DNA from 3 places in the Shewanella sp. M16 genome. Region 2 is predicted to be linked to each of the others. Evidence: predicted binding sites of a transcription regulator. Region 2 holds the regulator's gene; each other region holds the start of a gene.
The links. Region 2 encodes LexA, which represses DNA repair genes until DNA is damaged. Its sites were predicted from a motif close to TACTGTATNNNNATACAGTA; they were not measured.
Positions count from the first base shown of each region.

Region 1: a site for LexA is predicted at 2,295-2,314, ahead of recA (recombinase RecA). Genes of this name have one in related genera too.
Region 3: a site for LexA is predicted at 1,609-1,628, ahead of recG (ATP-dependent DNA helicase RecG). Genes of this name have one in related genera too.

Region 1 is NZ_JAGTUL010000041.1:19,705-23,942, forward strand. Features, by position in the region: gene mutS (DNA mismatch repair protein MutS) at 1-2,019, opposite strand, end outside; gene recA (recombinase RecA) at 2,422-3,489, shown strand; gene KFE26_RS19990 (regulatory protein RecX) at 3,507-3,977, shown strand.
Region 2 is NZ_JAGTUL010000002.1:171,146-175,383, reverse strand. Features, by position in the region: gene plsB (glycerol-3-phosphate 1-O-acyltransferase PlsB) at 1-1,397, opposite strand, end outside; gene lexA (transcriptional repressor LexA) at 1,558-2,178, shown strand; gene KFE26_RS02115 (cell division inhibitor SulA) at 2,175-2,687, shown strand; gene coxB (cytochrome c oxidase subunit II) at 3,091-4,238, shown strand, end outside.
Region 3 is NZ_JAGTUL010000011.1:122,174-126,411, forward strand. Features, by position in the region: gene recG (ATP-dependent DNA helicase RecG) at 1-1,592, opposite strand, end outside; gene KFE26_RS09865 (DNA-binding response regulator) at 1,784-2,380, opposite strand; gene KFE26_RS09870 (sensor histidine kinase) at 2,380-3,459, opposite strand; gene KFE26_RS09875 (hypothetical protein) at 3,578-4,238, opposite strand, start outside.

The DNA.
Region 1 (4,238 bases), on a different contig from region 2:
GGTTGAGCGGCCAGAGGCCAGATCGTCTGATGCGCCAATACGGGTAAAGATGCGATCAATCGGGCCAATCAGGGCGCGATCTACTGGAACAAAACAACCAATATGGGCCATCAGTGTAATCAAGGCGACTTGGCGCATATAGGTTGATTTACCGCCCATGTTAGGTCCAGTCACAATCAACATACGTCGTTGATTATGTAAGATTACTGGGTTAGCGATAAACGGCGTTTGGCTAACACGCTCCACCACTGGATGGCGACCTGCGTCTATTTGTACGCCGATATCTTGGCTCAGCTCTGGACAAGTGTAGCCCAAGGTTTCGGCACGCTCGGCAAAGTTACTCAGTACATCAAGCTCAGCCGCAGCTCTAGCAAAAGCCTGTAATTCATGTAATTTCGGCAGAATAAGATCGAATAACTGTTCCCATAACTGCTTTTCGAGTGCCAGGGCTTTACCTTGGCTCGAGAGGACTTTTTCTTCGTATTCCTTAAGTTCAGGCGTGATATAACGCTCCATATTCTTAAGTGTTTGGCGTCGTTGATAATTGAGCGGTACTTGTGAGGATTGCAGACGGCTCACTTCGATGTAATAGCCGTGTACGCGGTTATAGCCGACTTTAAGTGTATTGATGCCAGTACGTTCTTTTTCTCTGGCTTCAAGTTGTACTAAGTAATCACTCGCTCCTTCGCTCAGGCCGCGCCATTCATCCAGTTCGCTGTTGTAGCCTTCACGGATCACCCCGCCATCGCGGATAAGCATAGGTGGATTATCGACTATCGCGCGCTCAAGCAGGGCTTGCTCAGCGGGGAACTCACCTAAGTGTTGCCGTAATTGAGTCGTGTGCGGCGCGCTCAGTGTGCTTAAACTCTGTTGTAATTCAGGCAATAAGCCCAGAGCTTGACGTAAACGGGCAAAGTCTCTTGGGCGAGCGGTACGCAGCGCGAGTCTTGCCATGATACGTTCGATATCGCCAAGTGCCTTTAACTGCTCATGCAAATCTTCGTGGGCAGCGGTATCGAGGAGTTCAGTCACCGCCTGTTGGCGCGCCTTGATTTGCTTAGGATCTCGCAGAGGCTGATGGATCCAGCGTTGTAACATACGGCTGCCCATAGGCGTTGCCGTATTATCCAATACTGCCGCTAAGGTATTATCGCGGCCACCGGCAAGGTTTTGAGTTAATTCTAAATTTCGGCGAGTTGCCGCATCGAGTACTATGCTATCGGTTTGATTGAAGCGGATAATGGCATTAATATGGGGCAGTGCCGTGCGCTGTGTGTCTTTGACATATTGCATCAAGCAACCCGCAGCCTGCAGTGATAAACGTGCATCTGCGATGCCAAAACCATGTAAGTCTTTAGTGCCAAACTGAGCTAGCAGTAACTTGATACTCGTATCGTAATCAAATTCCCATTCAGGGCGACGACGTTTACCTTTAAAACCGTTAAGTAGACCTAGTTCGCCAAAGTCTTCACTGTAGAGAATTTCAACGGGATTAGTGCGTTGCAATTCCGCTTCTAATGACTCTCGCGTGTCGAGCTCTGCAATCACAAAACGTCCGGATGAAACATCTAATGTGGCATAACCAAAACCAACTTTACCTTGATAAACCGCGGCTAACAGATTGTCTTGGCGTTCTTGTAGCAACGCTTCGTCGGTTAAAGTGCCTGGCGTGACAATTCGCACCACTTTACGTTCTACTGGCCCTTTAGATGTCGCGGGATCGCCAATCTGTTCGCAAATCGCAACTGATTGACCAATTTGAACTAATTTTGCAAGATAGCCTTCCACAGCATGGTAAGGAAGCCCCGCCATCGGAATAGGATCGCCACCACTTTTACCGCGCGCAGTGAGTGAAATGCCTAACAGCTCAGAAGCGCGTTTAGCATCGTCATAAAACAACTCGTAGAAGTCACCCATGCGATAAAACAGCAACATATCGTGATGTTCTGCTTTCATCGTCAAGTACTGACGCATCATAGGAGTATGTTTTTCTAAATCATCGGTATCAATTACATTCATTAAATCGTTATCGTCCGTTGTGACTGCCTAAAGGCGATACAGTTTGTGTGGTTAAGGGTGATTAAGCGCTATGGAAGCGGAAGACTGCTGTACAATTTTCAGCTAAAAAGACCACGCAAAATTTGTTGCGCCAATCTTAGCAATAATTTAGCGAAAATTGAGCCCTTAACGATGGATATTGATCAAAGGGAGCTATTATTTGATTTGATATTCGCTAAAACCTTGGCCATATTAAAAATCCTATCAGCTAAAAATAATTCAGTCACAGGTCTTGATACTGTATGATTGTACAGTATACTAGTCAGCAGAATTAAGACAAAAAGCGCGGCTTTTTGAATTACCCGTTTGTAAATTGAATATCACTTTTGACAGCTTAATGCTTGTCTTGATGAGGGAACAGGAATGAAGGTCGATCCAAATAAAGAGAAAGCACTTGCTGCGGTATTGATCCAAATTGAGAAACAATTTGGTAAAGGCTCCATCATGAAGCTGGGCGAAGATCGCTCTATGGATGTTGAGACCATTTCTACCGGTTCTCTGTCTCTGGACGTTGCTTTAGGTGCTGGCGGTTTGCCAATGGGTCGTATCGTTGAGATCTATGGTCCTGAATCATCAGGTAAAACAACACTGACTTTAGAAGTGATTGCGGCAGCGCAACGTGAAGGCAAAACCTGTGCCTTTATCGATGCAGAGCATGCACTAGACCCTATTTATGCTAAAAAATTGGGCGTAGATATTGATAACCTGCTGTGTTCGCAACCGGATACCGGCGAGCAAGCGCTTGAGATTTGTGATGCTTTAACTCGCTCAGGTGCTGTTGACGTTATCGTAGTCGACTCAGTGGCGGCATTAACGCCTAAAGCTGAAATCGAAGGCGAAATTGGTGATTCTCACATGGGCCTAGCGGCGCGTATGATGAGCCAAGCTATGCGTAAACTTGCGGGTAACTTAAAGCAATCTAACACCTTACTTATCTTCATCAACCAAATTCGGATGAAGATTGGTGTGATGTTCGGTAACCCAGAAACTACAACCGGTGGTAATGCGCTGAAGTTTTATGCTTCTGTTCGCCTAGATATTCGCCGCACTGGTGCCATTAAAGACGGCGATGAAGTGGTCGGTAACGAAACTCGCGTTAAAGTGGTGAAAAACAAGGTTGCAGCGCCGTTTAAGCAAGCTGAGTTCCAAATCCTTTATGGCCAAGGTATTAACCGTACTGGTGAGTTAGTTGACTTAGGCGTAGCCCATAAGTTGATTGAAAAAGCGGGTGCTTGGTACAGCTATAAAGGTGATAAAATCGGCCAAGGTCGTGCTAATGCTGGCAAATATCTGACTGAAAACCCAGCTATTGCGGCTGAAATTGACAAGACGCTACGTGAGTTGCTTTTGAGTAATCCGAGTGCCTTGGCTGCCAAAGCTGATGATAGTACTGAGGACAATATTGATTTAGAGACAGGCGAAGTATTCTGAGTCAGTCAGCCCATCAAATTGCGGTCGCGCTGTTAGCGCGCCGCGATTATTCCCGTTTACAAATCCGCGATAAATTGCTCGAAAAAGGTTTCGAACTTAACGATATCGAACCTGTACTCGATGCTTGCGAATCCTCCGGTTTTATTAATGATGCTCGTTATGCCGAACTGTTGGTGCGAAGCCACATCAGTCGAGGCCACGGTGCAATACGCATCCGCCAAGCCATCGCACAGAAAGGCTTATCTAAAGACTGTATTGAAGCCGCTTTGGTTAATTGTGATTGTGACTGGTTTGAGCTAGCAAAAGATAAAGCCACCAAAAAATACGGCGTTCCTCGCGTAACAGAAGTGAAGGGCTCTAAAGCTCGGGATCTCATCGTGAAGGAAAAAGCCAAACGAGTGCGTTTTTTAATGGGCCAAGGCTTTAGCTACGATCAAATCACTTACGCACTAGATTCAGATCCCAATGATCTCGATGAAAATTATTAAATTTGGAGCTAAGACTGTAAAAGTTCATCTAAATATCATCGATGAGTCTTGTTCATGTCGTACTCCACATTAGACTCACTTGCTTAAATATTGTCCGTGCCGCGATAAACTTACACCGTCTTTATTTGTGCTTTATCCTGTCGTTTTGCTTCTAGTGACTCTGGTGTGGGCGATTCACGCTAAAATATTAAATTCCTGATGTGTATATCACCAATCAAGACTGGTCGTCCTTCCTTAGTCTGCTTATAATGCTGGGCAAAT
Region 2 (4,238 bases):
CCAAAATTACCTAATTTGCGAATGGCACCAAACACCTGCCACACAGATTCTTTTTTCTTTTTCTTACCGCTTAACTCTTTATGGTAAGTCGCCACTTCCATCACATGGTCATAGCCTAAATACACAGGCACAAGTGTGACAGGACGTTCAATACCGCGCAGTACGCTGTTCATCGTCATGGCGATCATGCCAGTTTTCGGCGCCAACAGACGGCCAGTACGTGAACGGCCGCCTTCGGAGAAGTATTCCACTGAATAACCTTTAGCAAACAGCTGGTCTAAATACTCACGAAATACTGCGGTGTATAGCTTGTTGCCATTAAAACTACGGCGGATAAAGAAGGCACCACCGCGACGGAACATAGGTCCCGCGGGCCAGAAATTGAGGTTAATGCCGGCAGCAATGTGCGGCGGAACCATGCCTTGATAATACAAAATATACGATAACAGCAGGTAATCCATGTGGCTGCGATGGCAAGGCACATAAACAATCTCGTGGCCATCGTGGTGTAACTGCCGAACTTGCTCGGCGCCTTTAATGTTGATCCCGCTGTAAAGCTTGTTCCACAGCCAAGTTAAAAAACGCTCGGCAATACGCACTAAACTGTCTGAGTAATCGGCAGCGATTTCATCGAGATACTCAATAGCCGTCTCGCGCGCTTGGGTCTCAGAAATCTTTTTACTAGCGGCCTCTTCTTGAATCGCTTTGCGCAGCGACTCAGATTTGAGTAACGAATGAAACAGTGCTTGGCGGTTTGGCAGCACAGGCCCTGTCATTACCTTACGTTGACGACGGAAATGCACGCGTGCAACCCGTGCTAACTTATGGGCAATCCCCATGTCGGTGCCATGTTCGTCAGCCATGTAACGCAGGGATACGGCATTCGAAAACTGCACGAAGTTATGTCGACCTAAGAACAAAATCATCAAGCACTTGCGCAGCCAAGTCGGGTTTTCCCGCTCAAATACGGCCGCCTTCATAGTGTCGTCTTCTTTCCCTGGCGTTCGACCCCAATACAAGCTCACGGGCACAAGTTGGATATCCAATTCAGGACGTTCCTTATGCACGGCTAACAAACGCATAAAGCATTCGAGGAAAGGCTCATTACCAGCACGTTCGCCAAACAGTGGCTTACGTCCTTGAAGACAGACAACCCGAGGCGCAATCACACCATTAGCCACTAGAGGCTCATAAGGGCTTGGTAAGCCTAACTTAGCCGTTATTTCGCTCAAAGCAGCTATGTCACTAAGGGATTCTGTTTTCATCACATAAACAAGGGGTCTGGAAGCATCCAGATTCAGATCGGCAAAGGGATCCTGAGGCACCACAATAGTGTGCACTAAGTGTTTTTGGATCCAACGTAATGATTTCAACCAAAGAGAGTCGTGTTTAGGCATTATTCTTATGCAATTAAGTGCGTTTACTAGCCCGATAGAATACCAGACTATGGGCAATATTCGCTAATTCTCTCCAACATAGCTAAAAAGTGGTTAATACTTGCGCTGCAAATAATACTGTATATACTAACAGTAACTGTATAGAAAAACAGGAAACACCATGAGACCTTTGACGCCACGCCAAGCTGAAATTTTAGAGCTAATTAAACGAAATATTGCCGATACTGGCATGCCACCCACTCGGGCAGAAATCGCAACCCGTTTAGGTTTTAAGAGCGCCAATGCGGCTGAAGAACACCTTAAAGCGTTGGCGAAAAAGGGCTGCATTGAGATCATGCCTGGCACATCTCGGGGCATTCGTCTGCCTGCGGAAATCGAAGATTTGACTGAAACAGGTTTACCGCTCATCGGCCAAGTGGCCGCGGGTGAACCTATCCTCGCCCAAGAACATGTTGAACAGTACTACCAAGTCGACCCAAGCATGTTCCATCCCGCCGCCGATTTTTTACTGCGAGTAAAGGGCGACAGCATGAAAAATATCGGTATTCTCGAAGGTGATTTGCTGGCAGTTCATAAAGTAGAGCAAGCTAGAAATGGTCAAGTGGTTGTCGCTAGAGTCGATGACGATGTCACTGTTAAACGTTTCGAAAAAAAAGGTAATGTAGTCTATCTACACGCCGAAAATGAAGACTATTCCCCGATTAAAGTGGATTTAGGCTATCAAAGTTTAACAATTGAAGGACTCGCCGTCGGTGTGATCCGTAATGGAGATTGGCTATGAACAAACTACTTGGCAATGCACCCCGCCATCCGGGCTTGTGGCTCGATGAAGTCCGTGATGCTGACTATGACTGGCACCATGCACCTATCGCCTGTATGCCAACTAAGACTCAAGGTCGCCAAGAATTAATTCATCTGAGTGCACAACTCGCTCAGTTAAGCCAACAGGGCCGTTGGTTAGTGCTCATCAACCCACCAAGTATTGGCTACAAGCAAACACTCGCTAGCGCAGGTGTGCGTATGGATAGAGTCTTACTGGTACATGCTAAAGATGAAGTCGAAACCCTGTGGGCGATGGAAAAAGCCCTAACAAGTGGTACGTCCAGTGCAGTCATTACTTGGACTCAATCATTAGATGCGCGGGATAATCGACGCCTACAAATCGTGGCTAAAAGTGCCCGAGCTATGGGCATAGTGCTTGAAGACGTAAATAGTCACTTACATGCCGACGTACGCATTGAGCAAGGCAATCTCTTCGGTCAGCAATCTTTTTTTAGCGCTGTACACTAAATATTCATTTAATTTTTTACCTTGAAAGCCGCCTCACCTATGAATGTGAGGCTTTTTTTTGGCAATTTTTCAGATAATTAGATAAATAAGTGATCTTGATCAATATTTAAACAGCAAGTATGGTTGGTTAAGTCGGTGGTGATATATCACCTTCCGTGGTCAATGAATCGAGTATTTATCGAACTCGAAGCGCCACTAAAAATAGAGAACAAATTTATTTCAGCAGTATGTGCCAGCGTGGCTAATTACCAGCAGTAACAATACTTGATTAAAAGTAACAGCCGCCAACGCACGTTGAAGTCAAAAAAGCTTTTTTGGGAACTGAAGAGTTTGCATAGAGTTGAGACTTACTGTGTTGCTCTTCTTTGTAGTTGCTATTCGCAATTGGCAGAGGAGAAGTCTTGTGAAGCAATTGTTGTATTGTTTACTCGTGGTGCTTTTCGCACCACCGTTGACCGCCGCGGACATGCGGTTCAACATGACCCCTGGCGTGACCGAGATCAGTGGCAAGGTTTATCACTTGCACATGACCATCTTGTATATCTGCTGCGCAATAGGCCTAGTGGTCTTTGGCGTCATGATTTACGCCATGATCAACCACAGAAAATCCAAAGGCGCTGTCGCGTCCCACTTTCACGAAAGCACTAAAGTTGAAATCGCTTGGACGATTCTGCCATTTATCATTTTGATCTTAATGGCGATTCCAGCGACAAAAACTTTAATCGCAATGGAAGATCCCAGCAACGCCGATCTCACCGTAAAAGTCACGGGGTCCCAATGGAAATGGCATTACAGCTATTTCGATCAAGATATTGATTTTTATAGCATACTGACAACACCCAGAGCACAAATTGAAGGCACCGAAACCAAGGGTGAAAACTATCTATTGGAAGTCGATAAACCGCTCGTTCTACCGATAAACCGCAAAATCCGCTTTCTGATGACTTCAGAGGATGTCATCCATTCCTGGTGGGTACCCGCCTTTGCCATTAAGAAAGATGCCAACCCTGGATTTATCAATGAGGCTTGGACTCGCATCGACAAACCCGGCATTTACCGCGGTCAATGCGCCGAACTTTGCGGAAAAGACCATGGTTTTATGCCTATCGTAGTACAAGCGTTACCTGAAGCCGAGTTTGAGGCTTGGGTAACAGAGCAGAAACAAGCCGCAGGTGCTGCGGCTGAAGCCGCTCAAGCCGCTTTATCACAAACCCTAAGTAAAGAAGAGTTGATGACTCAAGGTGAACAAGTTTACCTCGGGCACTGCGCAGCCTGCCACCAGCCCAATGGCGAAGGGTTGCAAGGCGTATTTCCGCACCTTAAAGGTAGCCCGATTGCAACGGGACCGCTCAGCGGCCACCTTGAAATTGTGCTCAACGGTAAAACGGGTACAGCCATGCAAGCGTTTAGTAAGCAATTGACTGCACAAGAAATCGCGGCAGTGACTACCTACGAGCGTAATGCTTGGGGCAATAATACTGGCGATGCAGTGCAAGCCAAAGACGTCAACGAGTACATGAACGGCAATTCTGCACAAACATCCGCCGCGGT
Region 3 (4,238 bases), on a different contig from region 2:
TGTTTCTCGGCGCTCTTCAATCTGCCATGCACTAGGCCAATATTGAGCTCGGGCAGGGCGAGGCGTAGTTCTTCGGCTGTGTCTTCGGCGGCTTGGCATTCGAGCACTTCGGATTCTTCAATCAGAGTACATACCCAATAGGCCTGACGTTGGTCGCTAATGACAGCGTTGCGGACCCGTTCAAGCACTTCGTTACGGCGTAAATCAGCAATCGCCACAGTGGTCACTGGAGTTCGCCCCGGCGGCAGCTCATCGATAATGGACGTGTCGAGATCTGCATAGGCCGTCATCGCCAGCGTGCGGGGAATAGGTGTGGCTGTCATGATCAATTGATGCGGGTGGAAACCTTGGTTCACGCCCTTTTCCCGCAGGCCTAAGCGTTGGTGTACGCCGAATCTGTGTTGCTCATCGATAATAATTAACGCGAGTTTGCTAAAGACTACATGCTGCTGGAAGATGGCATGGGTCCCAATTACCATCTGGGCTGCGCCAGATTCAATATCCGCAAGGGATTGGGTTCTGGCCTTGCCTTTAAGTTTTCCCGCCAGCCAACCTACCTTAAGTCCGAGTGGCTCAAACCAAGCGGCAAAGTTAGTTGCATGTTGCTCGGCCAATAACTCGGTCGGTGCCATCATGGCAACTTGATAACCGTTTTCAATCGCTTGTAATGCCGCCATCGCCGCGACTAAGGTTTTGCCAGAGCCAACATCCCCTTGCACTAAGCGCATCATAGGGTGCGGTTTTTCTAAATCTTTGCCTATATCAGCCACGACTCTTTGCTGGGCGCCAGTCGGTTTAAAGGGCAAAGCGGCGAGGAAAGGATTGAGCAACTGCCCCGTGGCCTGCATGGTAACCGCGGCATCTAAATTACTGCGCTGCCTTAGGCGTAGCATGCTGAGATTATGGGCGAGCAACTCTTCCTGCACGAGTCGTTGCTGGGCTGGGTGTTGACCTAGCTCTAAATCGAACTGAGAGATCCCCGCAGGAGGGCGATGTAGCGTCTGCAGCGCTTGTTTAAGGCTGATGTTGTTAGGTTGCAATTGTGGTGGCAGAAGTTCAGTTAAGCCGCCATCTTCCAGCAATACCAAAGCTTGCTCCGTCAGCTTTAGCCAACTCGCCTGTTTTAAGCCCTCAGTTGTGGGATAAATCGGCGTTAGGGTATCGCTTAGGTGAACATCTTCACCGGGATACACGACTTTATATTCTGGATGCACTATCTCAGCTTGATGACTACCACGGCGCACTTCACCATAGGCGCGGATCATCAAACCATTTTGCATGGCATTACGCTGAGCAACGGAAAAGTTAAAGAAGCGCAGGCTTAAGCTGCCCGTATCGTCGCGCACATTGCAGACCAGCATACGCTTGCGGCCTTGGATGATTTGTGTCGATTGGATTTCAGCTTCTATAGTGCCATAACCGCCTAGGCTGAGGGCGGCAATGGGATAGATTTGGGTTCTATCTTCGTAGCGCAGGGGTAAGTGAAACAGCAGATCTTGTACTGTTGTGATGCCGAGCTTTGCGAGTTTCTCCGCGACCTTTTTGGCGACGCCTTTGAGGTCGGTGATCGGAACAAGATCCAATTGCTGCAAGTCGTTAGCACTCAATCACTGTGAATTTATACATATATTAACAGAGAATAAGCGTAAGGCAATCTCAAGGGGAATTAGGGTGTTATCAAATTTTGTTTGGAAGCATAGCTAATATCCTTCTGTGGCCTTAAGACCACAAAATTGTTGATAAGATATCGTTAGGCTGAAAGCGTGGTTAACTGTGAGTGTTATTACAACCAGCCTTTTTGCTTGGCAATGCGGGCTGCATCGATTCGATTACTGGCATTGAGTTTGGCTATGGCTTCTGAGAGGTAGTTGCGAACAGTCCCTTCTGCGATAAAAAGAGTTTCGGCGATGTCGGAGGTGGATTTGCCTTCGCTAGCGAGGCGAAGAGCGCGGCGTTCTTTGTCGTTGAGTGGGTCGACATCGCCAATCGCCATCATGGCAAGTTCAGGATCGATCACTCGTTTTCCCGCCATCACTTGTTGAATCGCGTTGACTAAGGTTTCCGAGGGCGCATCTTTAAGCAGAAAGCCGCCCACACCCGCTTCGATGGCACGTTTTATATAGCCTGCACGGCCGAAGGTGGTAATGACCACTATCTTGGTTTGGCTATGTTGCTCCTTTAACCATGTAGCCAGCTCTAAGCCTGTGCGGCCGGGCATTTCGATATCCGTTAGCAAGAGATCAAAGCTTTGCTGTTTGAGTAAGCTTAGAGCTTCGTCGCCGTCACTCGCTTGGGTGATACTAAAACCCCCTGCAAGCGTAAGGAGTGCGGCGAGTGCTCCTCGCACCATAGCTTGATCTTCCGCCAATAAAATCTTCATTAATGTGTTGCTCCCTGCAAAGGTAAACTGACGGTAAATCTATATCCCTGTTCGAGATTATAGCTCAAGCTGCCGCCTAAACTGTCGAGACGCTCGCGTATACCAGTGAGGCCATTACCCTCTATAAAAGGTTTGGCCACGGCATTGTCTTTGACTTCGAGCAGCAGGCGGTCTGATTGCTTAGAAAAGTGGATAGAGCATTCACTTGCACCGCTATGGCGAAGAATATTATTAATAAGTTCGGTGAGGATCAAACTCAGTTGGCTTTCTGTGGTTGCACCTAGCTTGGGTAGCTCACCACTGAGCTCGACACTTAAGCCTTTATCCCTTAAGGATTTACAAAGCTGCGTCACGCAACTCTCTAGGCCCTTGTGTTTGTAGTCTGACACGGTGTGGCGGATCTGGCTTAAACTTTCCCTCGCAATTTGTCCTAGCTCAGTCAATTGGGTTGATGCGAGTTCATATTCTTGTTTTGCGATTAGCTTTTCGGCTAGCTCAGCCTTAAGGGCGATGGAAGATAGGCTATGCCCCATAATGTCGTGTAGATCCCGCGCGATACGTTCACGCTCAAGCATAGTGGCCAAGGTGGTAATTTCTTGGGCACTTTGCTGTTCTTTCAATTTATGCCGATAACGTCTGCGTTCGGCGACACCAAACATGCCCACGCCGAGCACTAATCCCGAGCCGTAAAGCGGAAAGTAGTAACTGTTAAAGTGGTAAATCTCATTGAGGGCAAACAGCAGGCCGATGAGGGCTGCAATAGCCAACAGACAGGTCCGGAGAGGATAAAAAAAGCCAATGAAGAAAGCGGCAAAGGTAAATAGCGAGATAGAGCCTGGGTTGATTGGTGTGATCGCTATTGCTATGGCCACCATAATGAGAATGGGCAGATAGGCGCTACGGCTATTGCACTTATAGGTCCAAAAATAACTGGCAATAAAAGGGATTAACACGGCAAAACTGAGGGCGATTTTCCAGCTTGGATAGGGATTAATGGCAAGTGGGATCAGATAAAACACTAAGTTTATCAAATACACCCAAGCAAGTTTTCGTTCGAGCTGAAGCGGAGTGCTTATCATGATGCCTCTGTGTCACTGAGTTGGTTGTTGAATGCCCACCGATGGCATCTGTTTTAATTTATTCTTTTTAGGGATTGGCGCTATCGTCAGCGCCATAGATCCCCGTTAACAACTTTGTCTATTTTGCACTTAATTGCTGATTTTGTTGAAGCAAAAATTTTGCCCAACCATAATCTGCTTGTACTTTGATCGCTTGTTGCCAATCTTCAATCGCGCCTTGGCTATCGCCTAATTCCTGTTTAGCGAGCCCGCGCCACGTGTAAGCTTCGGCTTCACCCCAGCAAATGTTGTCGCAAGGCTGGGCGAATCTTTCTATGGCTGTAGTGGCTAAGGTCTTAGCATTTTGCATGCTGCCGCCAAATATGGCTGGCGTGTTATAGGCGGCGATGGCTTTAAGAAGCGCTACCCGTGGATTTTGTGGTTCTAATTGTTCGGCACTGGCAATCGCCTTGGCGGATTTCATGCCGAGCGTTGCACCTTTGCTATTGTCTAAGGCGATTTGCATGCCATAAACCGACGATAATAGCGCGAGGGATTCTGCATTCGCTGGGCTGGTTTCGAGTGCTTCTAATGTGGTTTGCGCTGCACTCAGTGCGCTGCTAGCGAGTGTTTTCTGCCCCATTACATTGGCACTGATGGCTAAGCGATAGTTCGCATAGGCTTTATCATAATCTTGAGTGCTACCGCTCAGTTGTTGTAATTGCGTTAGATTCATCGCATTCGAGGCCGCGTCTACGTTGGTGATGTTAGTGTTTGATGGCGTTGCTGCAAACGAGTTA